2 regions of the Fontibacter flavus genome follow, and region 1 is predicted to be linked to the other one. Evidence: riboswitches for the same ligand, from Rfam matches in the RefSeq annotation. Region 1 holds a riboswitch; the other holds the start of a gene.
The links. Region 1 has a riboswitch for S-adenosylmethionine ahead of ACFFIP_RS03055 (homocysteine S-methyltransferase family protein). Riboswitches for the same ligand answer to the same signal wherever they lie in the genome.

Region 1 (16,532 bases):
GGTCTTAACCCCCATGCAGGAGAAGATGGCTTATTGGGAGATGAAGAAGAAAACATCATCAAACCAGTCATTAGGGAATACAAGGACAAAGCGCACTTGGTCTTCGGACCATATTCTTCAGATGGCTTCTTTGGCATGATGCACCAAAAAAAGTTTGATGGGGTTTTGGCTATGTATCACGATCAAGGCTTGATTCCTTTTAAATCCCTTGCTTTTGAAACGGGTGTAAATTTCACTGCAGGACTACCTATAGTAAGGACTTCTCCAGACCACGGCACAGCCTACAATATCGCGGGTAAAAAAATTGCAGACGACGGTTCAATGAGGGCTGCAATCATGGAGGCACATGATATCATCAAAAACAGAGGGGATTGGGAAGTTGAAGAAGACTGAAACATCGACCTAAAAACCAAAAAAAAGCGGCAAATGCCGCTTTTTTTGGTTTTATAGACCTCAATCAATACATCGGAAACTCTTTTTGCAAGCCTTCAAAAGCATCGATCATTTCCCATATAGGTTTATAATAAGTGGCAGTCATTCTTGAATTTACCCCACCGTTTCTAATGAAGTCCAGTGCAGCCGCCAACCTTCTTTCTTGCGGGTCTCCCCAGTTTCTTGCAGGATCATCGCCAACTTTAAAATTAGCCGGGAAACCATCAAAATAATCAGCCCTACCGTCAGCGTTTGCAATGGCGAATGTTATCGGAACCAATTCTACGTCATTTGTAGCCAAAGTCCTGTTAAATGAAGAAAGTGGAAAAGAGCCCACCGGCTTACCATAAGTATCATCACCAATGATATGCAGGTTCATATATGGATTTAGACAATTAATAAGCAATTCAGATGCAGAAGCAGAACCTCTAGAAGTAATGAATATAATTCTACTCAAATTCAGATTTCCAACTTTGTTAAAATTAACTGTTCTGTTGTTTTCAAACTTATTGCCATTGTGCCTATTGGTGTACATCGTTCTGCCAGAAGCTGAAGAAGGCACGAGATAGTTCAGAATCTGTTCTGTAACAGCTACAGATCCTCCCCCATTGTATCTTAGATCAATGATCAATTCATTTATCCCCTGCTGCTGAAAAAACGCAAATGAGTCATCAACTTCCTGACTTCTTGTGGGCGTAAGGCCTGCTGTTGCACGGAAACTTTGATACACCCAATGTCCTACTTTTTTGCCATCAACTTCATATACATCTCGGAGTAAAACAGAATTCGTCTGAAATGCTCCTTTTTCGATAGTTCTAGTGGTTTCAGAGCCATCAGGAAGCTTAAATTTGAAAGTATTTCTAACCCCAACGGTGTTTGCCCCCAAATCAAAAGAATAGCTGCCATTGCTGTTTCTGTAAGAAGAAATAGGTCTTCCATTAATTTCAATTATTTCCCATCCTCTTTGCCAACCGTCTTTTCCTGCGGGAGCTTCATCGTAAACAAAAGCGACAAAAAGACGCTCATTTTCATCAAATGCAAAACTGAATCCATGAGCCCCAGATGCCTGTCCTGTAAAGGAAGCATTAAATGCAGCGCTTGTGGTCAGGTAAGACCATCTGTCCAGAGGTCTAAACATCAGGTCATTCAACAAATCCGCATTAGAAGCATAACTTGATACATCAACCGATGTAGGCAAATCATTCGTCCAGTAATACCATTCCTTCATACTATCAAAAATCGCTTTCTTGATAGTATCTTCTACTTTCACCGGTTCAACTTCTTCTGATTCCGGATTACAGGAGGAGAATCCTACTACAAACACTAATAAAATACTCCAAATTTTTACTCTAAATGTACTCATTGATTTAAGCTGTATTTTTGGACTAATAACGAAGTCCATTTCATAATAGTTTTAAATTACAAAATCATATACTTTCACAGCTGACCATTTGTTTGAATTTCTTTCAATAAACTTCAAATGATCTGGGTCCACTTGGTAGGCATCCTGATCTTCTTTACTCTTGAAAAACAGGGTACAGGCTACCTGATAACTATGGTCCACCACATCCCTGGCTTCAGTAGGTGCCGGAGTGCCCATGTAAAATTTATGTACTGTTTTACATTTGCCCAATACCGCGGCTTCATTCATGAAATCTGCTACATTGACACCGTCTTTCAACCAGAAAAACACCTGGTGAATCATTTTTTGCTTGTTTGCTTGTTCTGCCATAAGATTAATAGGTAATGTTGCTGCAGCTCCCGCTACAGTTAAGGTTTGGAGAAATTTTCTTCTGGAATTCATTTTCATATTTTTAAAGGCATTAAATATAAAAATTTAAATTGCCTGATGAAACAGGTCTCGGAAATAATCGAAACAAAATGAAATACAGAACACTGGGAAAAACAGGCTGGAATGTCTCTGAGGTATCTCTTGGTACCTGGCAGGTTGGTGGAGGCTGGGGCGGCACATTTGACGAAAAAACGGCACATAAAATCCTTCACCATGCAATTGATCAGGGCATCAATTTTATTGATACAGCGGATGTTTATGATGCTGGATTAAGTGAGAAAGTAGTAGGAAAAGTCTTGAGAGAAAGGTCTGAAATGGTCTATATCGCAACCAAGTGTGGAAGACAGATCAATCCGCACATCGACAAAGGACATACACCTCAGGTATTGAGACAATTCGTAGAAGCTTCACTGAAAAACACAGGCTTAGAAACAATCGATCTCATTCAACTGCATTGCCCTCCTAGTTCTGTCTACCAAAGATCGGAGATTTTTGAACTTTTTGAAAAACTCAAAGAAGAGGGAAAAATCCAGGCGATGGGGGTTAGTGTGGAATTGGTAGATGAAGCTATTACCGCCATGCAGTACGAAATCGTTTCAACCATTCAGATCATTTTCAATATGTTCAGACACAAGCCCGCAGAGCAACTCTTCAATAGGCCTGATATCTCCAAATATGGGATCATTGCTAGAGTACCTTTGGCTAGCGGATTATTAACCGGTAAGCTTCATTCACATACTGTTTTTGATCCTCAAGACCACCGCACTTTCAATAGAAATGGGGAAGCTTTTGATAAAGGAGAGACTTTCTCAGGAATTGACTTCCAAAAAGGGCTTTTGGCAGTGGAGGAACTTAAAGATATCTTTAAAGGAAACGAGCCTTTGGCAGCATGGGCAATCAAATGGGTATTGATGTTTCCTCAGGTAAGCACTGTTATACCAGGGGCTTCAAAAGTGGAACAGGTTTCTTCTAATCTACAAGCCATGAACTTACCTGAAATAAGTCCAAAAAAGATGGAAGCGGTAAGAAACATCTACGAAAAATATTTCAAAGCAGATATTCATCCTCTTTGGTAGGAAATACTACAGAAAGTGATTGAACTGAAACAACCTGCTTATACCTGACTTGTAACTTATGCAAATATCCGACTCCCAATCAAAAAAAAACGCAAGGGTCCTTATCATAACCTATTACTGGCCTCCCTCTGCAGGATCAGGAGTTCAGCGATGGTTGAAATTTGCAAAATATTTGCCTGAATTTGGTTGGGATCCGGTGATTTTCACTCCAGAAAATCCTGATTTTGAACTTAAAGATGAAACTTTATTGTCGGAAATCAGTGCACAAACAGAGGTCTTGAAATTTCCGATATGGGAACCCTACAATCTTTTTAGAAAACTCAAAAGAGAAAAAGCCGGAGATACTTCCAAAGTTTTGGAAAAGTCAAAAAGGAGCTTGATGGACAAGTTTGGAATTTGGCTTAGGGCAAATGCCATTATCCCTGATCCACGGGTATTCTGGGTGAAACCTTCGGTAAATTTCCTTCTTGACCTGGTCAATTCAGGACAATTTCAGGCTATCATCACTACCGGTCCTCCCCACAGTCTTCACTTGATTGGATTGCAGCTTCATCAAAAACACAAAATACCCTGGTTAGCAGATTTCAGGGATCCTTGGTCAAAATGGGAATTTCTTGACACATTACCCATGACTTCATGGGCAAGAAGAAAACACGAAAAACTTGAAAAAAAGGTCTTATCAAAGGCAACTGCGATAAGCACCATTAGTCCTATTTTTCAATCAGAGATGGAAGCCTTATCGAACAGAAAGGTAGACCTTCTGACCAATGGTTTTGATGAAGATGACCTTCCTGACGATTGGACTAAAAGAATTCCCTCCTCAAGTTCCTTTGAAATTGTCTATACAGGAGTTATTGATGCGATTAGAAATCCAATCCCTTTTCTGGAAGCCATGAAGTCCAGCTTAGCGCACAATAAGGGAAATGTCATGCTTCGGTTTGTAGGAAAAGTTTCAGATGGCGTGAAGACCTATATTCAAGCAGACGACTGGCTTTCGGCACATGTCAAGTTGGAAGGATACGTAAGCCATGAAAAGGTATTTGATTTCTACGGACAAGCCCATTTATTACTGTTGATTCTAACGGACACCAAAAATGCTAAAGGTAATATTCCGGGTAAACTTTTTGAATATATGGCTACAGGCAAACCGATCATTGCTTTGGGAGACCCGGATGGAGATGCCGCCGGAATTCTTCAAAAAGCTAACGCAGGAAAAGTTTATGCACACAGTGATATGGAAGGAATCAGGAAATTTCTTAGGGATTTCGAACCTGAGGTAAATCATACACCCTCTCCTGAAATCCAACAATATTCCCGTAAAAACCTGACCAAACAGTTGGCAATGATCCTTGACAGAATTTCCGACAAATAGTTCTGTTGTCACGCGTTTTCGAACGCGGGACTATGAATCAAGAGTTTTTAACTCAAATAATCCAAAAATTATACTGAGAAAAAGAGCTGGAAACCCAACATCCAATGTCCAGAGTTAGAAACTCTGGACATTGGAAACTTTTAGTCAAAATCAAAATACTTCCTTCGCTATTCTATATGTAGCTTCGGCTTTACTCATCGTATAATAATGTAAGACAGGAACTCCATTGGCTATCAACTCCTTACTTTGATGAATTGCCCATTTGACACCAACTTCCCTTACATCTGCATTTGTCTTGCATTTTTCCAATTCATCCATCAGGTCATCCGGCAAATCCAAAAAGAAAGTTCGGGGAAGCATGGTAATCTGTCCCAAGGTCGTGATGGGTTTAATACCTGGAATAATAGGCACATTGATCCCCATTTCTCTTACCTTTTTCACAAAGTCAAAAAACTTTTGATTGTCAAAAAACATTTGGGTGACAATGTATTCAGCTCCGGCATCTACTTTTTCTTTGAGATGCTTCAGATCAAACTTCAAACTAGGAGCCTCAAAGTGCTTTTCAGGATAACCTGCTACGCCTACACAAAAATCAGTCTGAAAACCTGTTTCGGTTTCCTCGTGTAAGTACCTGCCATGGTTCATATCTACTATCTGTTTGACCAAATCTTTGGTGTAGGCATGACCATTAGGTTCGGGCACAAACTTATTTTCACTCTTTGGGGCATCTCCCCTCAGTGCCAGGATATTCTGCACTCCTATGAAATTCAGATCAATAAGCGCATTTTCTGTTTCTTCTTTGGTGAAGCCTCCACAAAGCAGATGCGGCACGGCCTCTACCTTAAACCTATTCATGATGGCCGCACAGATCCCTACCGTACCTGGTCTTTTTTTGGTGGATACTTTTTCCAATAAGCCATTTGGATGTTTTTTATAAATATACTCTTCTCTATGATAAGTAACATCTACAAACGGTGGATCAAATTCCATCAAAGGCTCTATGCCCTCACAAAGATCTTTTAAACTCTGGCCTTTGAGAGGAGGTAATATTTCGAAAGAAAACAAAGGCTTCTTTGCCTGATTGATATAGTCAGTAATTTTCATAATTCATTATTCTTGAACTTTCAATGAAGGAGTATAAGCAAGATTAGGTGAAAGCCACCTTTCTGCCTGCTTTATTGAAACATTTTTCCTCTTGGCATAATCAGCTACCTGATCTTCTCCGATTTTTCCCAATCCAAAATATTTACTTTCAGGATGTCCAAAATAAAATCCGCTGACTGAGGAAGTAGGATACATAGCAAAACTATCTGTAAGGGTAATCCCTGTATTTTCCTCTACCTGTAATAAATCAAATAACGTTCTTTTTTCTGAATGTTCTGGACAGGCTGGATACCCTGGAGCCGGTCGTATCCCTTCATAATCCTCCCGAATCAGCCCCTCATTATCCAATACTTCTCCAGATGCATATCCCCATATTTCTTTGCGTACCAGTTCATGCAAATATTCTGCTCCAGCCTCCGCTAACCTATCAGCCAATGCTTTGAGCATGATGTCATGGTAATCATCATGCTTCTCCTGAAACTCCTTCAGCTTATCTTCAATTCCCCAACCTGCGGTAACTGCAAAACCTCCAAGGTAATCCTTCTTAGTTGGATGGATATAATCAGCCAAAGAACGGTTAGGCACTCCTTTCCCCTTTTTTCCCTGCTGTCTTAAAAAATGAAAAGTAAATTTTTTTTCATTATTCAATACGCTGATATCATCCCCATGTCTTTGGACTGGAAAAATTCCAACCACTGCTCTGGCTTCAATCCACCTTTCCTGAGTAATCCTATCCAACATGGCATTGGCTTCCTCATATAAGCGCTTAGCTTCCTGGCCAACCACTGGATCTTCCAAAATCTTTGGAAACTTTCCGCTCAACATCCAGGTACTGAAAAATGGAGTCCAGTCAATATACCTCCTTAACACACTCAAATCAAGCGATTTAAACACTTTTACTCCTTCTTGAGCAGGTCTTAAAGGTTCAAAATGTTCCCAATCTATAAAAACTGGGTTTGATTTGGCTTCTTCATAAGATACCAGTTGCTTGACCTGTTGTTTGGCCTCATGCTCTATCCTCAATTGTCTGTACAATTCTTTAATCTCCTGATGATAAGCATCTCTTGTCTCTTCAGAAATAGACTCTCCTGCAATTGGAACTGATTTGGATGCATCCGTCACATGAATAACAGTTCCACTGTACACTGGATCTATCTTCACTGCTGTATGAATCCGGGAAGTAGTAGCACCACCGATCAGCAAAGGGATTTTGAGCCCTTGTCTTTCCATCTCCGAAGCCACATTTACCATTTCATCCAAAGAAGGGGTTATAAGACCACTTAAACCTATAATATCTACTTTGTTTTTGATCGCCTCATCAATAATTTTCTGGGCATCTACCATGACTCCTAGGTCAATAATCTGATAGCTGTTACATGCTAGTACCACTCCCACGATATTTTTGCCAATGTCATGCACATCCCCTTTTACTGTCGCCAAGAGGATTTTTTTAACACTACTTTGTGTGGCATTGTAGTCCAAATCTCCAACTTGTGGCATAAAAGGTTCCAGATAGGCCACCGCTTTCTTCATAACCCGCGCAGACTTCACCACTTGAGGCAAAAACATCTTACCTTCTCCAAAAAGATCCCCTACCACATTCATCCCGTCCATCAATGGCCCTTCTATAACTTTTAGCGCATTCTGATATTTCAACCGCGCTTCCTCAGTATCGTCGATGATGTGGTCAATGATTCCTTTTACCAAAGCATGCTCAATCCTTTTTTCTACTTCCTGAGACCTCCAGGCTTCAGACTGAATTTCTTTTTTACCCTCAGATTTGACTGTTTCTGCAAAAGCCAACAAAGCCTCTGTTGCATTTTCTGAACGGTCAAAAAGAACATCCTCTACTTTTTCCAAAAGGTCTTTTGGAATATCATCATAGACTTCCAACATGGTAGGATTGACTATCCCCATATCCATCCCATGCTGAATTGCATGATAAAGGAATGCAGCATGCATAGCTTCCCTCACTGGATTGTTTCCTCTAAAAGAAAAACTCACATTACTTACCCCTCCACTGACCTTTGCCCCTGGAAGATTCTGTTTGATCCATTGGGTGGCATGAAAGAAATCAAGGGCATTTCTCCTATGCTCTTCCATCCCCGTTGCCACTGGAAAAATATTAGGGTCGAAAATGATATCCTGCGGGTTGAACCTAACCTGATTGACCAAAATATCATAACTACGCTTACAGATGTCAATCCTTCTCTGATAGGTGTCTGCCTGGCCTTCTTCATCAAATGCCATCACCACTACAGCTGCTCCAAATTTTTTGATAGTTTTGGCCTGGTTGATAAACTCTTCTTCACCGTTTTTCAAACTGATTGAATTGACGATCCCCTTACCTTGGATACATTTCAATCCTGCCAAAATAATCTCCCACCTCGAGGAATCGATCATAATGGGGATTCTGCTGATTTCAGGCTCAGAAGCAATCAGGTTTAAAAATTTTTGCATCGCTGCCACACCGTCTAACATCCCCTCGTCCATACAGACATCTAAAATCTGGGCTCCTCCTCTGACCTGTTCGAGCGCAATTTCCAATGCTTCATCATACTGCCCGTTCAAAATCAATCGGGCAAATTTTTTGGAACCAGTGATGTTTGTTCTTTCCCCAATATTCACGAAATTGATTTCAGGAGTGAACACCAAAGGCTCCAGTCCTGACAGCTTTAAAACATTATATTTCTGGATCTTAGTCATCACCATTATTTACAAGTTCCACTTTTCTTGGTTGATATTTATCTGCAATCTTGGCAATTGCGGCAATATGCTCCGGCGTAGTGCCACAGCACCCGCCTAATATATTGACATAACCTTCTTTGGCAAATTCCTCAATCTGTTTGGCCATATCCTCTGCATCTTGATCGTATTGACCAAATTCATTGGGCAAGCCCGCATTGGGATAGGCTGACACTAAAAAAGGTGCATTTTCCGACATCACTTTTAGATACGGCCTTAATTCTTTAGCACCTAAGGCGCAGTTTAATCCCACACTGAATAATGGAATATGGGAAACTGAAATCAAGAATGCTTCTGTAGTCTGCCCGGACAGAGTCCTGCCTGATGCATCCGTAATTGTCCCTGAAACCATAACTGGAACACCACCTTCTTCAGGATTAAGAGGGATATTTTTTTCTTCAAAAACCTCCTGGATAGCATATAATGCTGCTTTGGCATTCAGCGTATCAAATATGGTCTCTACTAAGAGGATATCTGCCCCACCGTCCAGAAGGCCCTGCACCTGTTCTTTGTAAGCAGCTGCCAATTGGTCAAAAGTAATGGCTCTGTAACCGGGATCATTCACATCCGGCGAAAGGGATGCTGTTTTATTGGTCGGGCCTAGGGCACCTGCAACAAATCTCGGTTTTTCGGGATTTTTGGCGGTAAACTCATCAGCAACTTCCCTGGCGATTTTTGCTGAATGGTAATTAATATCATAAGCCAAGTGTGAAAGCCCATAATCTTCTTGCGCAATGGAAGTCCCACTAAAGGTATTTGTTTCTAATATATCTGCTCCTGCCTCAAGGTAAGCTGCATGTATGGATTTGATCACATCAGGTCTTGAAAGTGATAAGAGATCATTGTTACCTTTAAGAGCCTTGGGATGATTGGCCAATTCTGGTGTCCTAAAATCCTCTTCAGACAGTTTATATCGCTGAATCATGGTACCCATGGCACCATCAAGGATAAGGATTTTTTTCTTTGCTAAGGAAAGTAATAACTCGCTTCGGTTCATAGTCTAATATAATAAAAGCTTATGCGAGTATAACCGGATGAAAAAGGAATTCTTCCGCTCATCTTTTTCCGGCATTTCCGGAAAGGGATTTAGCACCTTGTCATTCAGGTTGCTAAGACGTCATAGGGCCCTTCCCTCGGTCTTTCTCGATAAGCAAGTTCAAAGGTAATTCCTAATCTTGAATTATATTACATTTTTTCAAATTTCTTACATAAATATCGAGAACTATTCAACATTGAGAAAGTTTTCTTACAAATTCCCCATTCTTAAAAGTTATTGTTTGATTTGCAGATTCACTCCGTTATTTTGTGTAACATAAAAATCCAAGCCTCCTATGAATAAAGCAATCCTTTTTCTGATTGTATCTGTTTTGCTTTCATGCACAAAACAGGAATCTTCCACTCAACAGCCGCTACCGCTTGAATGGAATGCAGAAACCAGAATAACAGAACTTGGTATCCAATTACCCGAAGCAAGTTCTCCTGTTGCCAATTATGTCAACGCTGTTCGTGTTGGAAACCTACTTTTTTTGGCTGGGAAAGGACCAAATCTTCCAAATGGAAATTACATCACAGGAAAAGTAGGGGAATCATTAAGCATTGAAGAAGGGAAAGAAGCGGCAAGATTAGTTGGAATAGCGCAATTAGCCGTCTTGAAAGCAGAGTTAGGAGATCTCAACAGGGTAAAAAGAATTGTAAAAGTTCTTGGAATGGTCAATTGTGGGGCTGATTTCACCCAACATCCACAGGTCATCAATGGTTTTTCCGATCTAATGGTGGATGTATTTGGGGAAAAAGGAAAACATGCCCGGTCAGCCGTCGGCATGAATTCCTTACCTATGGATATTGCCGTAGAGGTTGAATTGATAGTGGAAATTGAAGATGACGATAAATGATCAAAATGTCAATTAAACCCACCCGAAGAAAACTCAGAAACGCATTAAATGCTAAGGCCTTACTCCCACACTGAATTGAACATATGGATTGGCCATATATTTGAACATGGCCAATCCAGCCAATTGATAAGGACTCAGAGGCACTTCATAACCGGCATGGGCTCCTAAAACAAGATCAAAGATTTTTTTTGAGGATAAAGGAATTCCATAGGTGATAAAAACTTCAGGCTTGGCCATTGCACCATGACTTCTTAAATAACCATCATGATCAGGTTCTTCGAATAATCTTGGAAAATCAGGTTTATTGTTACTGGTCAGGGAATATCTTAGATTTCCGAATCCAAGCCCGGCCAAGGCTCCAATTTCCAGATTTCTAAGGTCAAGAAATTTCATTCCTCCATTTGCATAAATCCTTACACTGTTTAGACTATGCGTCTTTGTAGCATTCGCCCTTCCGCCATAACCTAAATTGAAAACATCCACCCCATATACCAGGTTTTTATTGTATCCAAGAATTTTCACTCCCCAGTTGTTGGGTCTTCCTGAAAATGGCTCCAGGCCATTTTCCTTCAAATGTGTATTAAAAGCATCTGGAGAAGTGAAGTGCAAACCATAAAAGAGATGTGCTCCAAGACTTGCATCCTTGTAGAAGAATTTGTAATCCGGCAAGGTCAGTCCAGCCCCTAATCTTAAAAATGCCCCTGATTGAATATTGTTGAAATTGACACCATTTAATTGCCAGGAATCCTCAAAAGGGCTAAATGAGTAACCAAATTTGGCAATCAATGCCAAAGCCTCATCTCTTCCCGGAATAGGCATATCATAACTCATATGAAAGCCGATTTCAGTCAAGAAATTTGCAAAATTCAAAGAACTCTTATGTATGTTTCCATCTCTGAGAATAAACCCTTGTTCAGGCTGTTGCAAAAATTCATCAAGACTACCAGACTCTCGGTCCTTTAACATTTGAAAATTAAGAAATCCAGCACCAATAGCCATGTAATGGATCAGCTGAAACCTTCCTTCTTCTGTAAAAGAAAACCCAACATTTAGATTAAATCTTGTTGTCCTAAAGTCAATGTCATAACCATTGAAGCGGGATTTGGGACCTGGATTCTGAAAAAGATCAAAACCAACTACGAAGTCATTGTACCTAGCCTGATAGCCAAGGTTGAAGTTACTATAACCCTTCCTCATTGGACTAAGCCCCTTATCATCAAGCATTTGATTAAACTCCCTGATATTAGACCCAGTCTTGCCATATGTGAAATACATGGTAGAACGACTGGATTTACTATCCTGTGCTTGAAGAGAAAAAACACTGAGTAAAACGAATATGCAAACAAATACGGGTTTCATGATTTTGGATTTCATCCCAAAAATAAAGCTAAACTCATTACCAATGATCGAAAGCATAAAAATTATACGTTCAGAAACCTGATGATTTTAGAATAGAGATTATCTGGGTTGAACGGCTTAGGAATAAAGTCATCCATACCAACTTCCTCTAATTGAACTTTGACATCAATCAATGAAGATGCTGTCAGGGCAATGATCGGAACATTACTTTTGTTAGGATCAGGGTGCTTTCTGATATATGCTGCCACAGCGAATCCATCCAGTTCTGGCATTTGAAGATCCAAAAGGATCAAATTGAAGTTATGTTTATCAAACTCCTTAATGGCTTCCTTACCATCATTTGCAATTACAACTTCCCTTACTCCCCATTTATTCAGAAATTTATTGATCATGATCTGATTGACAAGGTTGTCTTCTGCCACCAAAATTCTGGCCATCTCAAGATTCTTATCTAAAGAAGCAATTTGCTGAAAATGAACACTTGTTATAGCCTTAACCTTTTCAAACCTGATCACAAAAGAGAAAATTGTACCTCCTCCAGGTCTGCCCATCACATCAATATCTGACCCAAAAAGATTCACCAATCTTTTTACAATGGCCAATCCAAGACCTGTTCCTCCAAATTTCCGAGTAGTCTCCGCACTCGCCTGAGTAAATGCCTCAAATACAGATTGAATCTTTTCCTGAGGTATACCAATACCTGTATCCTCAAAATCAAATTTAATGGCTATCCCTTCCGAATCTTCATCTATCCTGTTCAAAGCGATTCTAATATGACCTTCATGGGTAAATTTCACGGCATTCGAAACCAAGTTATTGATCACTTGTCCCAATCTCACTGGATCACCTAATAACTTGGCAGGTATTTCTTCATCGTATTCGAAAATAATATCCAATGCCTTTTCTCTTGCCTGATATGTATAAGAATGAATAAATCTGTTGATGACATTTTTGAGTTCAAACTCCACATTTTCAAGTTCAACTTTACCGGAATCTATCTTTGTAAAGTCAAGAATATCATTGATAAGACCGAGCAGATTTTCGGCTGAAAACTGCAAAGTTTTAAGGTTTTCAAGTTGGTCAGGCCTAGGGCTATCTTCTATCAATAGATGAGACATCCCGATTACCGCATTCATAGGTGTACGGATTTCATGGCTCATAATTGAAAGAAACTGCGACTTTACTTTAGAAGCCTGTTCTGCCCTTTCTTTTGCCAAATACAATTCTTTTTGAGCTTCTTTCAACTCCGTGATATCCCTTGCAATACCATTATAAAAAAGATTCCCATCTTCTGTGCTCACCATTTTTCCGTGAGAGCTGAAAACCCGCATAGCGCCATCTTTTCTTCTCAACCTGAACTCAAGGTATTGATTGTTTTCAAGGAAATGTTCATCACTGACAAACTGTCTATCAAACTCCATCAGATCCTCATCAGATAAGAAATCTGTAAGCTTTTTATCCAAGACTTCAAAAGTCTCATATCCTAAAAACTGTTTGACATTGGGCGACACGTAGGTAAGTGTCAGATCGGGAGCCATTGAAAAAATAACCTCTGTGGATTCTTCTACAAGGCTTCTATATTTCTCTTCACTCTTTCGAAGGTTTTCTTTTGCCTCATGTTCATCCGTAATATCCCGCAAAATCCCCAGTGCATATTCTACCTCACCTTCGTACATGATGGGCTTTACGGTCATTTCATAAACCCTTTTTCTAAAAATCAGGAATTTGTTGACGTCCTTCTTCTCTTGTAAAGCAGATACTACAGCAGGTTGGATTTCACTAAGATTGGTTTTATGAACTTCAGAAAGTGTTTTCCCTTCAAAGTCTTCAGGACTCATACCCCAATTGCTCATTGTGGTACCTTGGGCTACTATGTACCTCAAATCTCTGTCTATCAAAAATACGGAGGTCAAAGGTATATTTGAAGCAAGTACTCTGTATCGCTGTTGACTTCGTATAATTTCCTCGCGGCTTTTCTTCCTTTCGGTTATATCCTGCAATAGCCCCTCGTGCAAGACTACTTTCCCATCCTGATCAAGTGCTTCTGTGGATTTATCTTCCACCCATCTATATTCACCTGTCTTCTTCTTAATTCTATATTCGCCTGAATATGCAGGAATACCTTTCTCATCTGTTTCTTTCAAATGAAAATCCATCAACTCCTCCACATCATCAGGATGTATGAGATCCAAAATGCTCACGCCTCTGGTAATAAGGTCATCTGCGTCATACCCAAACTGACTGATATTTTCCGTGATATAAAGTATCCTAAAACGGTCATTAGGATCGACAGTGAACAGTACGGCAGGACTATTTTCAACAACCATTTTCGCCCTTTTTGCTAGAGCTTCTTGCTTTTGAAGAATAGACAAGTTTCGGATAACAAAGGAGTATCCTATTTTTTCAAAATCATTATTTAAAAAAGATTGGACAGAGATATCATAAGGCTGAACTGTGCCGTTCACCGCTTTGAGGTTCAATTCTTTTTTGAGAACCTTTGATCCCTTAAGTCCAGAGATAGTATTCTGAAGTGAATTTACATCTGTCGAAAGAAAGTCAAATAAATCGAAAAGGGTGCCCTGATAATTGGCAGAAGTAGAAATGTTACACTCGTTTCTTGCCGCCCTGTTCAAGTAAAGTATATTCCAATTATTGTCCGTAACAAAAATAGGGTCATCCACCTGAGCAAGAATCTGAGACTGAAGTTTCAGGTAATTTTCAGCATCCCTCTTATGGGTGATATCTGAACAATAGCCATAAATTTCTATTTTTTTGGATCCCGGAACAGGCCTGACTTCTATGCTGTAACTGATGTACTTTTCCTTTCCTTCTGAAGATTTGATCACAAATTCACCTGAAGAGCCTGTGAGATCAAATACCGCTTTTCTTAAGTTTTTGATCAATAACTTTCTGCTCAATTTATCCAGTCTACCCAGAAGGTCCCCTACATTTGCTGACACCACATCTTCTTCAAGGTCAAAAATTTTATTCAATCCCTTAGAAAAGAAAATCTTTTTTTTGCCTGAACTATATCTCCAAGAACCTGATTTCGCCAAAATCTCAGTGGACTCCAGAAGGCGTTCATTACGGTCCAAACTCTTTTTGATTGCCCTATTGATGAAACTCCCCGCATAGATATCCCCCAATTGACGGAGCACATATTCATCTTTTTCGTACCAATCTCTTTTCTGTTTGACAGCATCAAGTCCAAAAAAACCTATCAGCTTGTTCTCAGAAAAAATTGGGATTAAAATAACTGATTTAATTCCTTGCTGTAGGTAAACCTCTTTTTCCTTTGCCAAGGAATTTTCCATTTTCTTCACGTCCGGAACAATCAGAATTTCACCTCTTCTCAAAGATTTCAAGGTGGTAGCATCCTCATCGATAGGGATGTATTTTAGATATTCTATTTGAGGTTCTATTTCAGAATTGGTCCATTCATAGGCATACTCAAGCGTACTGGTATCGTCATGTACCAAAAAGATATAAGCCCTGTCTGCTTGTTCAAAATCTCCCAACATCTGAAGGGATTCCTTGAAAACATTATCCAACTGATCAAAGTCGGCATTCACAAATTTGGCAGAAATCCTATTGATCAATATTTCCAGTTCGTATCTCTTTTGCAGGGATTTTTTAGCCTGATAATATTCAGTTACTTCCCTTGCACTGAATAGAATTCCTTCAACAGAGGGATCTTTTATCAAGTTTTTGCCATAACATTCTAAAAATACCCTGCTCCCATCCTCCTTATTAATCCAAAAATCTATTTTAACTTCTTCTTTAGAATCCCAAAGTTTTTCAAGGTTCCCTTCGACTATTTCAATGAGACCTTTACCAATAAATTCCCTGATTGACTTACCTATTACTTTCTCTTGGGCAATCCCCAATTTGTCGGTTACTCCTGAACTGATAAATTTATAAATGCCATTTTCATCCAGAATCGCCAAAAAATCATGACTATTTTTAAGAACAGCTTTAACAAAACCCAACTCCTTCAAAGAATCACTTTCAGGTGAATGGGGCTGGCTGGAGTCCAATAACTCTGTCAAAGTGATATGATGCCTACCCTTTGCTAAGCAATATCGTTGGTCATTATTGGAAGTAAGATTGATAAAAGCCCAGTGAAACCTTTGGTGGATGCCCCTTTTATCTTTTAAAGTCCTAACAAAATCTGCCTTCGGAATATCCCCACCCAAAAAGAACCGGTACAATTCATTTTGGCTCGCCCCACTGTTCACAAATTCTTGCCATTTTTTATACTCATGCTCAAAGTTTTCCCTCCAATATTTATTCACAAAAACTATCTGGTCTTCACTAAAAACCATCATGGGATCAGGTACTTCGTCAAAAAAGCTGAAAACGGATATATCCAATTTTTCAAAATATGCCATACAATCCTGTAAAATTAAATGTAGATTATAATTTAATTGGTTTACTTTAAGGGAGATTGAGTAAACAGCCAATCTAAATATATTAGTTGTATTTCCATAATTAAAATCAAATTTTAAGATGACCATTAGATCAAGAATAATCCTATTACTGGTCTTGTGCTGCTTTCATGTTGCCCATGCACAAAAAGACAATCTGATAAACATCACAGATTTAACGAAAATCGTCAATAGTTCTTCCCATGAAATCAGTCCTGATGGTAAAATGGTAATTTACCTCAAGAATTTTGTGGAAGACAAGGGAAATGATCAATATTCATACAAGTCACAGCTTTGGATTTCGGATTTAACGGCACCCTTCGCCAACAAACC
Region 2 (16,532 bases), on a different contig from region 1:
CATTAAACCAATCTTAAGCTTGGAAATCGACCCGAATTACTTTTTTGTCTGCAATCACAAAGGCCTGTTCATTTTTTCCGCAAGCCATTCTGGCCAAACCAGTAAATCTTCCAAAAGCAGGTAATATCATTTGATTTAGAGAAACGAAATAACAGGGAAGTGTAAGTTTTTGCTTCCCACGGCCATATAGTGAAAGCCCCGGATGAATATGTCCACAAAGATTGACTTTCCCTTCCGGTATTTCTGCCAATGGCTCATGTGATAAAATCATTTTGTCAAGATGGTATGCTTCTTCATGTACCTGCCATAAATCTGAACGATAAATTACATCAGGAAGTATATCATGATTTCCTTTTATCAAATGAAAATTGATCTCGGGAAAAAGTTCTCTAAAAGATTCCAAATCTCCCCAAGTACTATTTAGCTCACTATGGAAGAGATCTCCAAGAAAAAAGAGGTGAGCAGGCCTGAAACCTTGGATCAATTGTTGGATTTTCACATAATCACCTTGATGAACCTCTTCGGGAGCAGGAATTCCCGCTTTTCTAAAATGGGCAGCCTTCCCGAAATGTGGATCAGCTATTAATAAAGATGTGTAATCGGGGAGATAAATGGCTTTCTCAGGCAGCAAATGAAAGGAAATGTCATGCCATACCAAATTATAGGTGCCCATCAAATTCAACTTCATCATGGCCTGTTTGCCCCATTGTTAAACATTTTTACTTGACTTCAAGTATTAAATGTATTATTATTCCTGAATTATAGGGCAAAAAAAGATCAATTGATTATGAAAAAAAGTATAGCAACACTTGTTCTGTTTATGGCATTAGGCTCCTTTATACTAGCGCTGGCGCAGTCCTCAGATGCAATAGTAGGTAAATGGTATAATACTGAAAAAGATGCCCAAGTGGAAATATATAAAGAAGGAGGGAAATATTTTGGCAAGATCGTTTGGTTACAAGAACCTTTTGAAAATGGTAAGCCAAAATTAGATAAGAACAATACTGATAAAAGTAAAAGGAGCAGGCAAATTATGGGCATGAAACTTTTAAGCGGTTTTGAATTTAATGGAGGTACCTGGGAAAATGGAAACATTTATGATCCAAAAAACGGGAAAACATACTCCTGTATCATTAAGAAAAAGAATGATAAAACGCTTGAAGTTAGAGGATATGTTGGGGTTTCACTGATTGGAAGAACCGTAGAATGGACAAAAGCTGAGTAATTTATCGAAAGAAAACACTTGACCGGGACTCAATTAGGGTTTCGGTTTTTTTATTCCCAAATACCCTGTGGAACGATTTCCAAAACATGGCCAAAAGGATCTTCGAAGTAAAAGCTTTTTTGATTATTTCCCCATTCCTGTTCATGGGTGATGGTAATTCCTTTAGATAGTAGGTTTGATTTGGTTTTTAAATAATCGTGTCTTCCTACCTCAAAAGCAAGGTGCTGTTTCCCCTTCGCGAAATGTGGAGGTAATTTTTCCTCTTTTGCCGTCACCTCAGGATTGAAACAAAGTAGAACAGAAGTTCCAACTCTGAAAAATATATGTCTTCCATCGACCTTGGAAATTACCGGCATTTCCAAAATTTCTTTATAAAAATTCTCTGCTAAATCAAGGTCAGAGATGTACAGACAGGATTCTTTTATCTGTGAATATTTCATTTAAATAATTTAAAAATAATCATGCTTAAGTTCAATACTCTTTTGAGGAGTAGTTAAATAGAATGTTAGGTGGGGAAAAATAAATTTAGTGGATCTTGGATAGGTATGTGGATGATTATTTTAAAATGGTTGAAGCCAATCCTTATTGATCTAAAAATACTATCAGCTGATGAATTTAATTTCAAAAACTTATCCTGAACTCCTTATTCTTCAATGATATAAATAATCAACTTTCTGCCCATGCCAAGGATTAATTTTTGGTCAGAGGCAGATAGAAAAAGGTGAATTTTCCAATTAATGGGTTTAAAGCCATAGGTTTAATTTTCAGAATTACTTTCCAGATAAAAGCTGCTCAAAATGTATTGAAGCTGCTCATATTCGATCAAAAATGCATCATGTCCTAATGTAGACTGAATTTCCCGATAGCTTCCTTTTTTTGCAAACTGTACGATAAATTGGGATTCTTCTTTCAAGAACAAAAGATCTCTGTCTACTCCAATGGCCAATATTTTGGATTTGATTTCAGAGAGCACTTTTTCAGTACCACCTCTGCCTCTCCCTATATCATGACTGTCCATAGCCTTACTCAATACCCAGTAAGTATAGGCATTGAACCGCTTGGCCAATTTTTGCCCCTGGTACCTGAGGTAGGAGGAGATTCTGAAGTTATCGAGTTTTTCTTCTTGATCGGATTGTTTCATGGCAAAGTCTTGGGGATGTCGATAGGAAATCATCGCAATTGCTCTTGCTGCCTCTAGGCCTTTTTGACCGGCTTCAGAATGAAGTTCTCCCCAGGTACTATCTGCTTCTATGGCCATTCTTTGACTTTCGTTAAAGCCAATAATCCAGGGAGAGGCTTTGGCATTAGAGGCTAAAATAATGGTGTTTTTCACTTGTTCACCAAGGAGGTATGCCCATTCCAAAGCCACCTGACCTCCTAATGAGCCTCCTATTAGGGTATGGATTTTGGTAATACCCAAATGGATTCTCAATGCTTCCAATGATTTGGCAAGATCTCTCGTAGTCAAACTGGGAAAATCATAATAATATGGATTTCCTGAACCCGGATTAGTTGAAAGAGGGTTGGTTGAGCCATAGCAAGAACCCAGTAGGTTGGCACAAATAATGAAATGTTTGGAAGGATCATAGAATTTATCTTCTCCGACCAGACCTCCCCACCAGTCCTGCACATTGGCATCACCTGTAAGGGCATGAATGACCCAGACCACATTGTCTTTTGCAGTTGTCAAATGTCCCTGTGTGGTATAGGTCAGTTCAAAACCTTTAAGTTTTTCTCCAGATTCCAGTTCCAAAGTACCCTCATGGGTATAGCTTTCTTGCGCCATTTCAATAATCAGGTAATTACTTTCTAAATTCATTATGCAAAAGGTCAAGATAACCTCTAAAATCCTTAAGGGATTATGATCCCATAAGATCAGGTTCAATCAAATGTTTAATCTATATTTTTCAGGGTCAAATACTGTCGAAAGCCTGTTGAAGATCAGCTTTGATATCTTCAATGTGCTCAATTCCTAAGGAAAGCCTCAGTAGGGTAGGAGATACTCCTGCTGCCAATTGTTCCTGTTCACTTAACTGCTGATGTGTTGTTGCTGAAGGTTGAATGATCAGGGTTTTGGCATCCCCTACATTGGCTAAATGAGAGATAAGCTTGAGCTTATTGATAAATTGGCTTGTACTTTCCTTATCACCTCTGATTTCAAAACTCAATACGCCTCCAAAGCCGTTTTTCAGGTATTTTTTTCCTAACTCGTGATAGGGGGAGGATTTTAATCCCGGATAATTTACCTTCTGGACTTTTGGATGGGTTTCTAGCCATTTTGCGATTGCTAAAGCATTGTCTACGGTACGTTGAACTCTCAGAGAAAGTGTTTCAAGCCCTTGTAAAAGCAGGAAAGAATTGAATGGACTTATTGCCGGGCCAAAATCTCTAAGACCTTCAACTCTTGCACGAATGGCAAATGCAATATTGGGCAATCCAAGTGGATTGTTTTCTCCAAACACATCCCAAAACTTCAGGCCATGATAGCCTTCTGAAGGTTCGGTAAACTGTCGAAATTTACCATTTCCCCAGTTGTAATTTCCGCCATCGATGATAATACCGCCAATGGAAGTTCCGTGTCCACCTATCCACTTCGTGGCTGATGCTGTGACGATATTGGCGCCATGCTTTAGTGGTTGAAAAAGGAAGCCTCCTGCTCCAAATGTATTGTCAACAACAAGTGGTAAATCAAACTTTCGGGCAACTGCAGCGATTCCTTCAAAATCCGGGATGTTAAACTCAGGATTACCGATAGTTTCAAGATAAATGGCTTTAGTCTTATCGTCAATCAGTTTTTCGAAGTCTTCTGGATCACCTCCTTTAGCAAACCTGACATCTATTCCGATTCTTTTGAATGCAACCTTGAACTGATTATAAGTTCCTCCATAGAGATAGGGGGTGGAAACAAAATTGTCTCCTACTTCAAGAATGTTATTAAGAGCTAAAAACTGTGCGGCTTGACCTGAAGCTGTTGCCAGTGCGGCAACGCCACCTTCCAAAGCAGCAACTCGCTGTTCGAAAACATCCGTTGTAGGATTCATGATCCTGGTATAGATATTTCCAAACTCTTTTAGTGCAAAAAGATTGGCGCCATGCTCAGCTGAATTGAAAACATAGGAAGATGTTTGGTAAATAGGGACAGCTCTAGAATTGGTGGTAGGGTCAGGCGATTGGCCTGCGTGAAGCTGCAAGGTATCAAAGTGATAATTGGACATGGTGGTAAAAGATTTGAAGTGAATAGAAAAGGTTAAACTATATCTAACAAGATAAATAGAAATGACTGTAAGCCATAGAAAATTACATACACATGTAATTCAGTGCAATTACATAGTGGCCTGATAAAACTGATTCTTTTGGAAAGCGTCTTTGTAAATTCATAGCGATTAGAATTTATATTTCCAGTTGACGATACTATCAACCGGCAGGAATTGGCACCTTGGATTTTCCAGGTTGCCAGAGGGTCATAGAGCCTGTCTCTCGCCTCTTCTTTATAAATCCCCGCACTCAAAAAGTGAAAGGATAATGCAAATTAAAGAGGTACTTTTTGGATATGCAAGGTCTTCAATAATTATTTTATTAATGAGGGGTTAAATGTGAAAAATTGGCATTTATTTCGCTAGAATTGGTATTAAATTATACTTCGAATACTTTATGAAAATGAAAACCATGCAGTCTGAACGTAAAGTGTTTAGCTCCAGTATTTTGTCGAAACCTGCCACATCTCTAATGATGTTTTTATTGCTCTTGGTCTCTTTGACCAGCTGCCTGGATGACGATCTATCTCTTGTTTCTGAAATCCAACAGGATTTTGAAGGCATCACAAAGGTCGAAGTTGAAGGTGATTTTCTAGATGTGGAATATACCGGAGTGTCCGGCGTACAAAATTTGAATCTAGATGTTGCTTTATTATCTAATTCAGCCAAGAAGTTTGAAGTGGAATACAGGGTGATAGGCAGTACACTCAGAGTATTTGTGTCGACCAACAACAGGTTGTTCAGTGGAAGTGCAAAAGGAGAAGGAACTATCAAATTGACAGGACCGAGAAATATGCAATTGGATTTGGAGGTCGATTCTGGAAAATTGACAGTACAAAATGTCGTGACCACCTCTTCTGAATTTGAAGTTGAGTCTGGAGAATTATTTTTAAGGAATGTCACCATTCCAAATTTGGAAGTCGATATTGCTTCAGGTACTGGATTCATGCAAGATATTGTCGGCAATATAATGGTAGATCTAAGTTCCGGAAAACTAGAAATGCTTCAAGTAGAAGGGAATATTGAAGCTGAAGTCGCTTCAGGAGAGATCCTCATGAAAGATGTGAATGGATTTGCTAAAGCCAATACCAGCTCTGGGAAAATAGAAATGAACAATGTGAAATCAATTGGGGAGATTTCAGTGTCTACCGGTCAACTATTTGCAACCAATTCAGGGCTGAGTTCTCAGACGGGATTAAAAGCAACTTCAGGTAATATTTATATTCAGACGTTCAGTAACCTTAGGTCTTTCAATTACAATATTACCACAGGAAGTGCCGGATCAGCAAAGGTAGGGGATGCCCAATCATCAGGATCTTTGAACATCAATAATGGAGCATCCCAAACCATCAGGGGTGAAGTGACCTCAGGTAAAATAGAAATTGTCAATTAAAGACCTTCTCTACTTTTACTGCTGTTCCTGCAGCAGTCACCATGAGCATTCCGTCACGGATAGTTTCATAATCCAGGTCAATACCGATGACGGCATTGGCGCCAAAGGCTTTGGCTTGCATTTCCATCTCTGCCATAGCCGTAGCCTTGGCTTCACGCAATACCCTTTCATAGGCGGCAGATCTTCCACCGACGATGTCGGTAATACTGGCAAAGAAATCCTTGAAAACATTGGCTCCTATGATTGTTTCCCCTGAAACAATGCCTAAATAGGCCGTTATTTTGTAGCCTTCGAGTTGGTTTGTAGTGCTGACTATCATACTTATAAATACAAGAAAAAACCGCAGTCAAAATTGGCTGCGGTTTAAACTTACTTAGCTTTTAATTCTTTTCCAAACCTGGCGATCTTTCCAGGAATTCCTGGTACAATTTGATGTGCCTGTTGCTCATTGGAACTCTGTATCCATCTATGAATACGTGTCTGATTTGGGTTTTGGTTTCGAAAGGATCTCCGGTAGCTACCAACAAGGTGGCATCTTTACCTACTTCGATAGAGCCCATTCTGTCCGCTACGCCAAATACCTCAGCTGCATTGATGGTTACTGCTTTAAGTGCTTCTTCTTTACCCATACCATAGGCAGCTGCAAAACCTGCATTGAATGGTAGATTCCTGACATTCTCTGCATCGTTGGTTCTGATAACAACTTTTACACCGGCTTTTGCCATTTTACTTGGATTGGCATAGGCAGCATCAAACCTGTCGGACTGTCTTGTTGGGATAGAAAGCATGGGCCCTGTAATTACAGATAAGTTTGCTGCTGCAATTTTATCAGCAACTCTCCAGCCTTCAGCTACTCCTGTGAGGATAGCTTTAACATTTTTGGACTTGATCCAATCGATGGCCGATAAGATATCTGTAGCTGCATTGACTTCCACCAAAAGAGGGAGTTCACCTGAAATTACCTTTGCCAATTGCTCCATTTCAGGATAATACTGAAGTTCGGCTTTTGCTTGCTGCAGTTTATAGAAGGTCTCCGCCTTAGCCCAGATTTCATTCAGGTTTTTTTGTGCAGCATCAGCTTCTTTCTTGATATCCTCATCACTTCTTCTGTCCCAAGTACTTCTACGGGCTGAGGATGGAAAGTTAAGGACAACACCTTTGAATCCTGCATACATTTGATCAGGTGTATAACCATTCAAATTGATAAGCGCGGCGGTTCCAGGAAACAGTCCGCCGGAAGGGGTAGTCAAGGTAGTGGTTACACCGCTAACCCTCGTCACAGGGATAGCCACTGAGTTTGGATTTACCGCTACAAGTGCCTGCATATTTGGTGTTACTTGCCCTATCTCGGCAAAATCCTGGGTCTCTGCTACTGAATTGACCTCAACCAAGCCAAGACGGCTACCTCCGTCAAATAGGCCGGGGTAAATAAACTGACCTGTGCAATCAATGATTTCTGCATCACCGGCAGCAAGGTTTTTGCCTACCCCAGTGATTTTTCCGTTGTCGATCAGAACACTTCCATTCTCAATTGTCCCCTTGGTTACAGTGACAATAGTGGCATTCTGAAGGAGGAATTTACCATTCCTGGGCTTGACAAACTCACCATCAAACTGTGCATTAGCATAGAAAGGCAATACTGTCAACAGGAAGGCATATAGAATAAATTTTATCTTTTTCATGATCATGCTTTTTAAACTTTGAGCTGGATTTTAGTGAGAGTGATCAAATAAACTCCTACCGAAATTGGTAAAGAAGAAATCCACCCCATGCATACACTTGTGGTCATGTTCTTTGAGGAATATAGGCTCCACAGCTTCGCTTGCACTTACTTTAAGTCTCATATCATCGCTGTCTTGATTGATGTCGAAGTACTTAACCCCGTCCACAAATGTCATTTGAGGAATTGCATATACTGACAATGGGTGTTCATTGAAAATCACCAAATCAGCTTGTTTGCCTTCTTCAATAGATCCCACTTTATCAGCAATACCCAATTGTTTGGCTGGGTTGATGGTAATCAAAGCCAAAGTCTGCTCATCATTGAGCTCTCCGTAGCGTTGTGCCTTTCCTGCTTCATGATAAAGGTGACGGATCAATTCACCTGAATCGGAATTGATGGAAGTAATCACACCATTTTCAGTTAAGATAGCTGCATTATAAGCTGTGGAGTAGTACACTTCAAATTTGTATGCCCACCAATCTGCAAAGACAGATGCACCCATAGTATATTCTGCCAGTTCGGGAGCTACTTTAAAGCCTTCATTTACGTGTGAAAACACAATGTTTTTGATGCCAAAATCTCTACAGGTATTGATCAATGCATAAATCTCATCAGCTCTGTATGAGTGACAGTGGATTATTACTTCTCCATCTAGGATATCCACCAAAGTCTGTAATCTGCTATCATAATTAGGAGGAACAGGAGTTGCACCTTTCTGTTTGAGTGCATTTTCGTATGCTTCCCAAGTTTTCTTGTATTGTATAGCTTCATTGAAACCATTTCTGATTATTGCTTCCACCCCCATTCTAGTTCTAGGCTGTATGCCATTACCACGTCCATGGACCCTGGTCGGATTTTCTCCAAGGGCAAACTTGATGGTTCTTGGTGCTTCCTTCATATAAAGGTCTTCCGGATTCGATGTTCCATAGCGGTGCTTTAGGGTGATATTTTGTCCACCGATGGCGTTGGCTGAACCGTGCATCGCGTGAGAGATAGTTACCCCTCCTGCCAATGCTCTGTAAAGACCTATATCATAGGGATTCACTACGTCAGCCATTTTGACTTCGGAAGTGATCGGTGCAGTTGCTTCATTTACTGCGTCCAATGCTACGTGTGAGTGAGCGTCAATGATCCCCGGCATCAGGTATTTTCCACTTGCATCGATTGTTTCTATGTTTGCAGCACGTAGGTTTTTACCTATTTTTTTGATGATACCGTTTTCTACCAAAACATCAGTACCCTCTAAGGTCCCGTTGGTCACGGTAAGAACTGTGGCATTTTTGATCAGTACAGAGCCTTTTGGCGTCTGCGCCTGGGTATATATACAACCCATCATCAAAAAGCCGGCAAGGATATATTTTATCTTCTTCATTTTTTTAAGGATTATTGGTTGAGTTGGTTTGGCTTTTTATTAGCATTCAAAGGAAAGCTACCGAAGTCAGCCAATGACATACTTCCAGTGAATTCATCTCCTATGATTTCACCGGAAACATTCACTTCCAAAGACATACCTCCCGCGTTGACATTGAAGGTGAAGCTAAGGTTGTTTCCAGATAAGACAATATTGTTCATATCAGATTTAGCTTTTCCATTGCCGGCAGGATTATCATAATCAATTGAACCCTTATAAGTATCTCCTTCTTTTTTGATGCTCATCACTCCACCTGAGCTGCCTGCTGGGGTATCAGAGGTGTATTCCCATGTACCTTCAATGTTAACTGCACCATTGGCACCATTGGTACCATTTCCATTCTTTTTGGTTTTAATTTCATAATCGAAAATGTAGCCATCAGCGACAACATGCTTGATCTGTGCATCTTCAGAGAAGATAGGTGCAGTTGCAATTACCATATTGGCCAGCTTTCCTTTCTCCAGGGTACCGGCAAACTTTTGTATTCCTAAAATCTGAGCATTGTTGACTGTAAGTGCAGCTAGGGCAGCATCCTCGCTTAAACCATTGGCAATCATGGTACGGATATTTTTGAACATATCATTGCTTTTGCCACCAATAGAAGTGAATCCAAACGGAATACCGGCCTGCTCCAATACAGCAGCTTCTTTCAGTATATGTTCATAGGCTTCTTTTACCCTTTGGGTTCTATTTTTCATCTCTTCAGACATTTCTTCTGTTTTTGCGTTGGCTGTTTTGTCATTAGGTAATCTGAAAGAAAGTAATACTTGAGCATTGGCAGCTTTGATGTCGTTTACTACGTTATGTAAGTCAGTAGCTCCGCCCAAAACCAAACGGAAGCCATTTTCTTTTTGTAGGCTTAGTGCTCTGCGGATTTCCAGATCATTGGATACTTCAAAAATGATCGGAATATTTTTATCCAATACCGGGTAAAAGGCTTCTAGGGTCTTATTGATTTCCGGTCTGTTCAGTCCTGAATTAGAGGCAAATAGTCTATTGTGTCTTGCTGATAGTTCCGCATTTTTGTATAAGTCACGGAATTTGGCCATAATGCCCAGTTGAGTACCGGGATACATGCCTCTTCCACCACCTTGTGCTCTGAACCGAGCGCTCATGGCAGTGTTTTGGGCAATGATATTGGTTGACTCTTTTCCGCCGTACACGACAATTGCTGATTTACCGGGAAGCATCCCACCTTCAGGAATAATCTGCGCAATGGTAAATCCGACTTTTCTCCAATCAGTAATTTGATTGTTTTTTGAATCGAAATTATCCAAAACATTTCTCCAAGGTGTAATTCCTGCAATCTCATCAGGTGGGTTGGACGGGTCAAAGTTTGATGGTCTTTCAGGATCAGCAGGACGGCCGACTCCGGCAGTGCTTGCACCATCGATAAACCCTGGATAAATAAATAAAGAATCGGCATCAATAACTTGAGCCTCCACAGGGATTATCAGGTTACTTCCGATTCCTTCAATTAAACCGTTTTTGATTAATACAGTTGCTCTGGAAATGGACTTTCCAGGGGATGTAATAACAGTAGCATTTTTAATGGCATAGGTCCCGGTTACCCTTCTCTCGGCTGTTGGATCGCTTTGGGCAAATCCAGTTAAAGAAAAGAATAACGCCAAAATAAGTAAGCTACTGAATACCTTTGGATTGAAGTTGATATTCATGTCTGTACAGATGATTTTAGAATTTTTTATGACTAGTAAGCTAACAAAAGAATTTTTTTTGAAAAAAGTTATTTTTTTTAAATGCCTTATTTGGTTAAGAACGGCAATTAATTTTCTACATAATGCATTTCTTTTTGTTTGTATTTTTTGATAAAAAATTTATACAATTTTAAGGTGAATACCCCTTGTTTTTTATCTTTTTTAATATTTATATTTATCCCGCTTAATCACTCTAACTTATCTGTTTATGAAGAATATATTGGTAATTGAAGATGACAAGTTGATATCCAGCTTGGTTTCTTTCAGATTGAAAAAGGAAGGTTTCAATATCACAGTAGCCGTTGATGGTAAAGAGGCGATGAAAAAAATCGACTCTTTGAATCCTGATATGGTCATCACGGATGTGATGATACCTTTCCATGATGGAATTGAAATTATACAATATTCCAAAAACAAAAGGCCCAATTGTCCGGTGATCGTCTTAAGCTCTATGGGCGAAGAGGAAGATACTGTGGTCAGGGCATTTCAGCAGGGGGCTTCAGATTTTGTTCCTAAGCCTTTTAATCCGAATGAACTGGCTTTTCGGGTTAAAAGATTGATGTAGAGTCAAGTAATTTAATCATACATTTATCTTCCTATTTATTCTATAGGAACTTTTAACTTTTATAAGTTTTGCTACAAACTATAAATGTGAAGTCCTCACAGATTCCTGACAAAGCTGCACAGGGTCTAATGGACAGATTGCAGGTTAGTGCTGACCTGCATTTTGGTGAAAATATTATTTCCATATCCAATATGGTTGTGGGAATATTAGTGTTTTCTGTGGTTTTTGTAATTTTTCAGCTTTTTTATCTTCGGTCAAGGAAAAAATACCTGGCTGAAAATAAAAAAATGGTCCAATATAGGGTCAATGGATTCCTTTCCGACCTGTTGTTTGGTGATAATCTGGCTGAAGACTATTATGACAGTCAGATCAATGCTTTTAAAAGTAAAATACCACTTCAGAAAAGCTGGTGTAAAGACCTCTTGATTCAAAATATAATTGAATTGGGAAAAAATATCAAGGGAGAAAGTAAATCAGGTTTGTTGTCAGTATATTTTAAATTAGGGCTTCAGGGTTATACTGAAAGATTATTGAGATCAAGCCAATGGTATTTGAAGTCCAAAGCTGTTTATTATTGGAGGGAGCTGAACTACAGTAAAGCTGCTGAAAAAATCTATCCGTTGATTTCACATAGTAATCATGAGTTGAGATCATCTGCACTTTTGGCGTATATCTCATTGGCAGAGTTGGATCCATTACACGTATTAGAAGAATATACAGATAACATCAGCCACGTGGAAGGTTTGAATATCCTCGATGTCATTCAACGAAAAAAGATTAAGAAACCTGAAAATCTTGGCAAATGGTTGGAATTTGAAGAATATTCACATCTTATTTTCGCGCTTAAGTTGGTGGCGTATTATAATGATTTAGATTCTGGCCCTAAGGTGGTTAAATTGCTAACTTCTCTTAATCCAAAAGTCCGACTTGAAGCCATAAAAACCATAGGCAAGCTTTTTTACTTTGATGCAGAACAGACTCTTATTGACTCATTTGAAAACGAGGAGGAAGAAAATCAAATTGAAATTATCCATACTTTAAAGGGGATTGGAGGAGATCAATCCTCTGAATTTATCCATCAGTTGCTTGAATCACCCAGAAGTGCTGAACTACAAATTGCCGCACTTTACACCCTAAAAACGCTTGATCAAGAATTTTCTACACTTGATTTTGGGAGCAATCTTAATTTATTGAAAGCAAAAAAACACGTTGAAGACCCATACCTGACCCAATAATGACGTTCCTAGATAACTATTTGAAATTCTTTGAGATGTTTATTGCAGGCTATGCCTCACTTTACATTTTGATTTATTTGATCATGGCCATTGCCTCTTTTTGGGCCATTAAAAAATATAACAATGCAAAATACACCCTTAAAGATGATGTTTTGGTACGTTCCAATCACCTGATAGGAGTGTCCATAGTTGCACCGGCCTTTAATGAGGAATTGAGCATCATTCACAATGTCAAGTCCCTGCTATCACTCAATTATCCCAATTTTGAAGTGGTTATCGTTAATGATGGCAGTACTGACAATACTTTAACAAAACTCATTGATGAATTTGAATTGGTCAAAGTGGATTTTTATTACGATGAAAAAATCATCACTAAACCGGTAAGAGGACATTATAAATCTACCAATCCTGTATATGACAAACTTTTGGTAGTGGATAAGGAAAATGGGAAAAGTAAAGCTGATGCCTCCAATGCGGGTATCAATTCAGCTAAACATCCACTTTTTATCTGTACAGATGTTGACTGTATTCTCAGAAAGGATACTATCATGAAGCTGGCCAAGCCTTTTATGACTTCCAAAACCAAAGTCATCGCTACAGGTGCACCGATCAGGGCTTCCAACTCCTGCGAAGTCAAAGACGGATTTATGGTTAAAATACATTTCCCAAAAAACTGGTGGGCATCCTTTCAAGAATTGGAGTATATCCGGGCTTTTTTGATGGGTAGAATGGCTTGGAGTCAAATAAACGGCCTGCTTTTAGTGTCCGGTGGATTGGGCATGTTTGATAAAGAAATAGCAATCAAAGCAGGAGGATATTGGCACAAATCCTTAGGAGAAGATATGGAGCTCATCACCAGAATGAGGAAATATATGCACGAAACCAATCAGAAATTCAAGATCCTTTACATTCCTGAATCTCTTTGCTGGACTGAAGTACCTGCTACCAAAGAGGTGCTGATTAGGCAACGTGTGCGTTGGTCAAGAGGACTAATACAGACCCTCAACCTGCATAAGAATATGCTTTTTAGACCAAAATATGGTAAAACTGGATTTTTGATTTTGCCTTATTTTTTCCTTTTTGAGTTTCTGGTCCCTATTTTGGAATTATTGGGGATTATCAGCTTGGTAGTCGCGTATTTCTTTCTTGATTTTAATATTGGGTATTTTTTTAAAGTCACAGGGATTGTTTATTTATTTTATCTCCTTGTTACATTTTTATCAGTTTTGTGGGATGAATGGTTTTATGGTCATTATGCGAGTTGGAAAGAATTAATGAATTTAATTATTAAAGCGGTCATCGAACCCATTGTATACCATCCGTTCAGTCTATATGCATCCATCAAGGGATACGTTCATTTCTTTACGAATAAGGAAGCAAAATGGGGCAATATGCAAAGACAGGGATTTCTAACCAACAAAAAATCAGCAGCATGAGAAGGGTAAAACTGTTCACTTCGGTCATTTTGTTGGGATTATCGGTTTTTTCCTTTGAGTCCAATGCCCAGAAAATTGATACAGACAGTCTATTAATAGAGACAATAAAAGTCACCAATCAGGAAAAAAACTATTCTAAAGCCATTTCAATGGCCCGATTGGGTATACAGGAAGCTCCAGATTACCTGGATTTCCATCTCTTGTTGGGAAGGCTTTATAAGCTTACCGGTAAGGTCGACAGTGCAAGGTATTTTCTTCATTATGTGATTGAGAACAATCAGGCATATGAAGATGCTTATGATTATTTGCTTGGGCTGGAATACGATCAGGGGAATTTCAAGGAAGGAATGCAGATTGCAGACAAAGCTATTGGTATTTACCCTGAAAAAGTTAGTTTGTATAGGTATAAGCATGGTTTTCTTCAATTGCAGGGAGGTGAAAGAGAGGAATTTGATTTTCTTAAAAATGTCATCTCAAAATTCCCTGAGCAATCCGGATTCAGGCAGAGATTGAACCTGTTAGAGCTCCGATTGGATAATGATCGAATTGGTGTGAATTACAGTTTGACGAATTTTGATAGAGATGGAGTAGGCCCATGGCATCTAACAGGGCTTCAATATGTACGGGAAAGAAGATGGGGGGCTCTCGTTGGTAGGGTCAATTATGCCAATAGATTGAGTTCCGGCAGTACCATTGATTCGGGAATTCAATATGAATTTGAATCTTATTTTTTCACAGGTAAGAAATCTTATTCTTATTTAGGGTTGGCCTTTAGTCCAAGTCTGGTGTTTCCTGAGCAAAGGTATGGTTATTCTTTCCATCAAAATCTCAAAGGTGGTTGGGAGTGGGAATTTGGAGGAAGATTTACCTCTGTTACACCTCCAGAAGGTAGGAGAAATTTCAGATCGCTTATCTTAGGTGGTGGAAAATATATAGGTTCTTGGTGGATTAACTTGCGTACATTCCTTCAGAATGAAAAAACTCAATATTACCCTGCCTTTACATTGACTACAAGGTATTACTTCGACACACGATTTGATTATCTTACCTTTATCGGAGGATACGGTACCTCACCGGATGAGAGACAGACACTTGGACAATTTGAAAACAGGGTGGCTTTGGATTCATGGAGAATAGGTTCTGGATATTATCGACTATTAGCCAAAAAGTTTGTCTCAGGAATTCAGGTTATGTACAATAAACAGGAATTTTTTCCAGGTAGAAACCAAAACGAATTTGAATTGATGCTGATGTTGCATTATAAATTCTAGAAAAATGACCCGATTTTTCTTCAAAAAACAAGAAATTGAAAATATTTGGGACCTTAAAAAATATCGATTTTGTGATGAAAAGCACAATGATTATGTTAAAGTCTCTGTAATTTATCATTGCAAAGGCAAATAAAGAGTTAAAGTAAAGATTACCCAATGAAGAAAATACTTCTGATTGAAGATGACCAGCTTATTCTGAAGATGGTGGAGTTTAAATTGAAAAAAGAGGGTTTTCAGGTTTATATAGCCATGGATGGTGATGCAGGTCTGAAAGCTGTTCATGAACTAAAGCCTGATATGGTCATTACAGATTTGATGATTCCTTACAAGTCCGGGCTAGAAATCACCTATTTGGTGAAGAAGGATTTTCCGGAAATTCCTATTTTGGTACTTTCTGCTTTGGGAGAAGAAGAATCATCTGTGCAACAGGCATTTAAGCTTGGAGCAAGTGATTTTATTACAAAGCCTTTTAATCCAAATGAACTTGTTTTAAGAATAAAGAGATTCATTTAATAAGAGAATGCTTATATTGATGAAACAGAAAATGATTTCTTCCTTTCATCAATTCGTTTATGGCAAACAAAGGCGTTTTGCTCAAAGAGCTTTTTACTAATATTCATAAGACCGGAGCTGTAACCTTTAGTTCTCCGGCTTTGGTCAAAAAAATGGTTTCATATGCGGACCTAAAGGGGGCCAAAACCATAGTTGAGTTTGGTGGAGGGGATGGAAGCATCACCTCAGGGATTTATGCCAATATGGATCCTGATGCCGAACTGTTTGTTTTTGAAATCAACAAGAGTTTTTGTGAGAACCTTTCAAAAGATTTTCCATATTCCAATGTGAAAATCATTTGTGATTCAGCTGAAAATCTGGATCATTATTTACAGGACAAAAAGGCATCTTACATTTTCTCCTCATTGCCCCTTACCTTGATTCATAGGACTTCCCGCGAAAAAATTTACCAAAGAAGTAGCAGAAGTTTAGACGAAAAAGGGAAATTTATTCAAATTTGTTACTCCTATTTTTTGAAGTTTCATTTCAGAAGATATTTCAAACAAGTCAGGACTATTTTCACCCTTAAAAATTTTCCTCCTATTTTTATCATGATTTGCAATTGATGTGGTGAAAAGTATGCCGGAAAATATCATGCCCAACATCCTTTCAATGGCTATTATGGAAATGCTCAGGATGAGAAAAGGAGATAGCTTTGGACCTGAGGAAGTGGTGAAATGGATTTATCCTTCTTCTTGGCGTTATTTTATGGATGAAGTATTGGCTCAAATGATGTTGCTATATAGAGAAGG

Region 2: it holds a riboswitch for S-adenosylmethionine, as region 1 does, so the genes downstream of both, ACFFIP_RS03685 (O-acetylhomoserine aminocarboxypropyltransferase/cysteine synthase family protein) here and ACFFIP_RS03055 (homocysteine S-methyltransferase family protein) in region 1, are expected to answer to the same signal.

What each region holds. Positions count from the first base shown of each region.
Region 1 covers NZ_JBHLWI010000006.1:55,566-72,097, forward strand. The annotation lists gene pdxA (4-hydroxythreonine-4-phosphate dehydrogenase PdxA) at 1-393, shown strand, start outside; gene ACFFIP_RS03025 (S41 family peptidase) at 458-1,795, opposite strand; gene ACFFIP_RS03030 (Dabb family protein) at 1,847-2,236, opposite strand; gene ACFFIP_RS03035 (aldo/keto reductase) at 2,314-3,300, shown strand; gene ACFFIP_RS03040 (glycosyltransferase family 4 protein) at 3,359-4,672, shown strand; gene metF (methylenetetrahydrofolate reductase [NAD(P)H]) at 4,823-5,776, opposite strand; gene metH (methionine synthase) at 5,783-8,482, opposite strand; gene ACFFIP_RS03055 (homocysteine S-methyltransferase family protein) at 8,475-9,518, opposite strand; SAM riboswitch class I at 9,574-9,674, opposite strand; gene ACFFIP_RS03060 (RidA family protein) at 9,853-10,413, shown strand; gene ACFFIP_RS03065 (hypothetical protein) at 10,465-11,772, opposite strand; gene ACFFIP_RS03070 (PAS domain S-box protein) at 11,835-16,163, opposite strand; gene ACFFIP_RS03075 (S9 family peptidase) at 16,282-16,532, shown strand, end outside.
Region 2 covers NZ_JBHLWI010000007.1:37,569-54,100, reverse strand. The annotation lists gene pdeM (ligase-associated DNA damage response endonuclease PdeM) at 14-691, opposite strand; gene ACFFIP_RS03700 (DUF2147 domain-containing protein) at 788-1,225, shown strand; gene ACFFIP_RS03695 (VOC family protein) at 1,276-1,665, opposite strand; gene ACFFIP_RS03690 (homoserine O-acetyltransferase family protein) at 1,983-3,044, opposite strand; gene ACFFIP_RS03685 (O-acetylhomoserine aminocarboxypropyltransferase/cysteine synthase family protein) at 3,139-4,440, opposite strand; SAM riboswitch class I at 4,613-4,722, opposite strand; gene ACFFIP_RS03680 (DUF4097 family beta strand repeat-containing protein) at 4,892-5,872, shown strand; gene ACFFIP_RS03675 (YbjQ family protein) at 5,865-6,191, opposite strand; gene ACFFIP_RS03670 (amidohydrolase family protein) at 6,253-7,554, opposite strand; gene ACFFIP_RS03665 (amidohydrolase family protein) at 7,585-8,967, opposite strand; gene ACFFIP_RS03660 (amidohydrolase family protein) at 8,979-10,682, opposite strand; gene ACFFIP_RS03655 (response regulator transcription factor) at 10,930-11,286, shown strand; gene ACFFIP_RS03650 (HEAT repeat domain-containing protein) at 11,355-12,521, shown strand; gene ACFFIP_RS03645 (glycosyltransferase family 2 protein) at 12,521-13,957, shown strand; gene ACFFIP_RS03640 (YaiO family outer membrane beta-barrel protein) at 13,954-15,228, shown strand; gene ACFFIP_RS03635 (response regulator transcription factor) at 15,385-15,741, shown strand; gene ACFFIP_RS03630 (class I SAM-dependent methyltransferase) at 15,801-16,346, shown strand; gene ACFFIP_RS03625 (DUF3253 domain-containing protein) at 16,360-16,532, shown strand, end outside.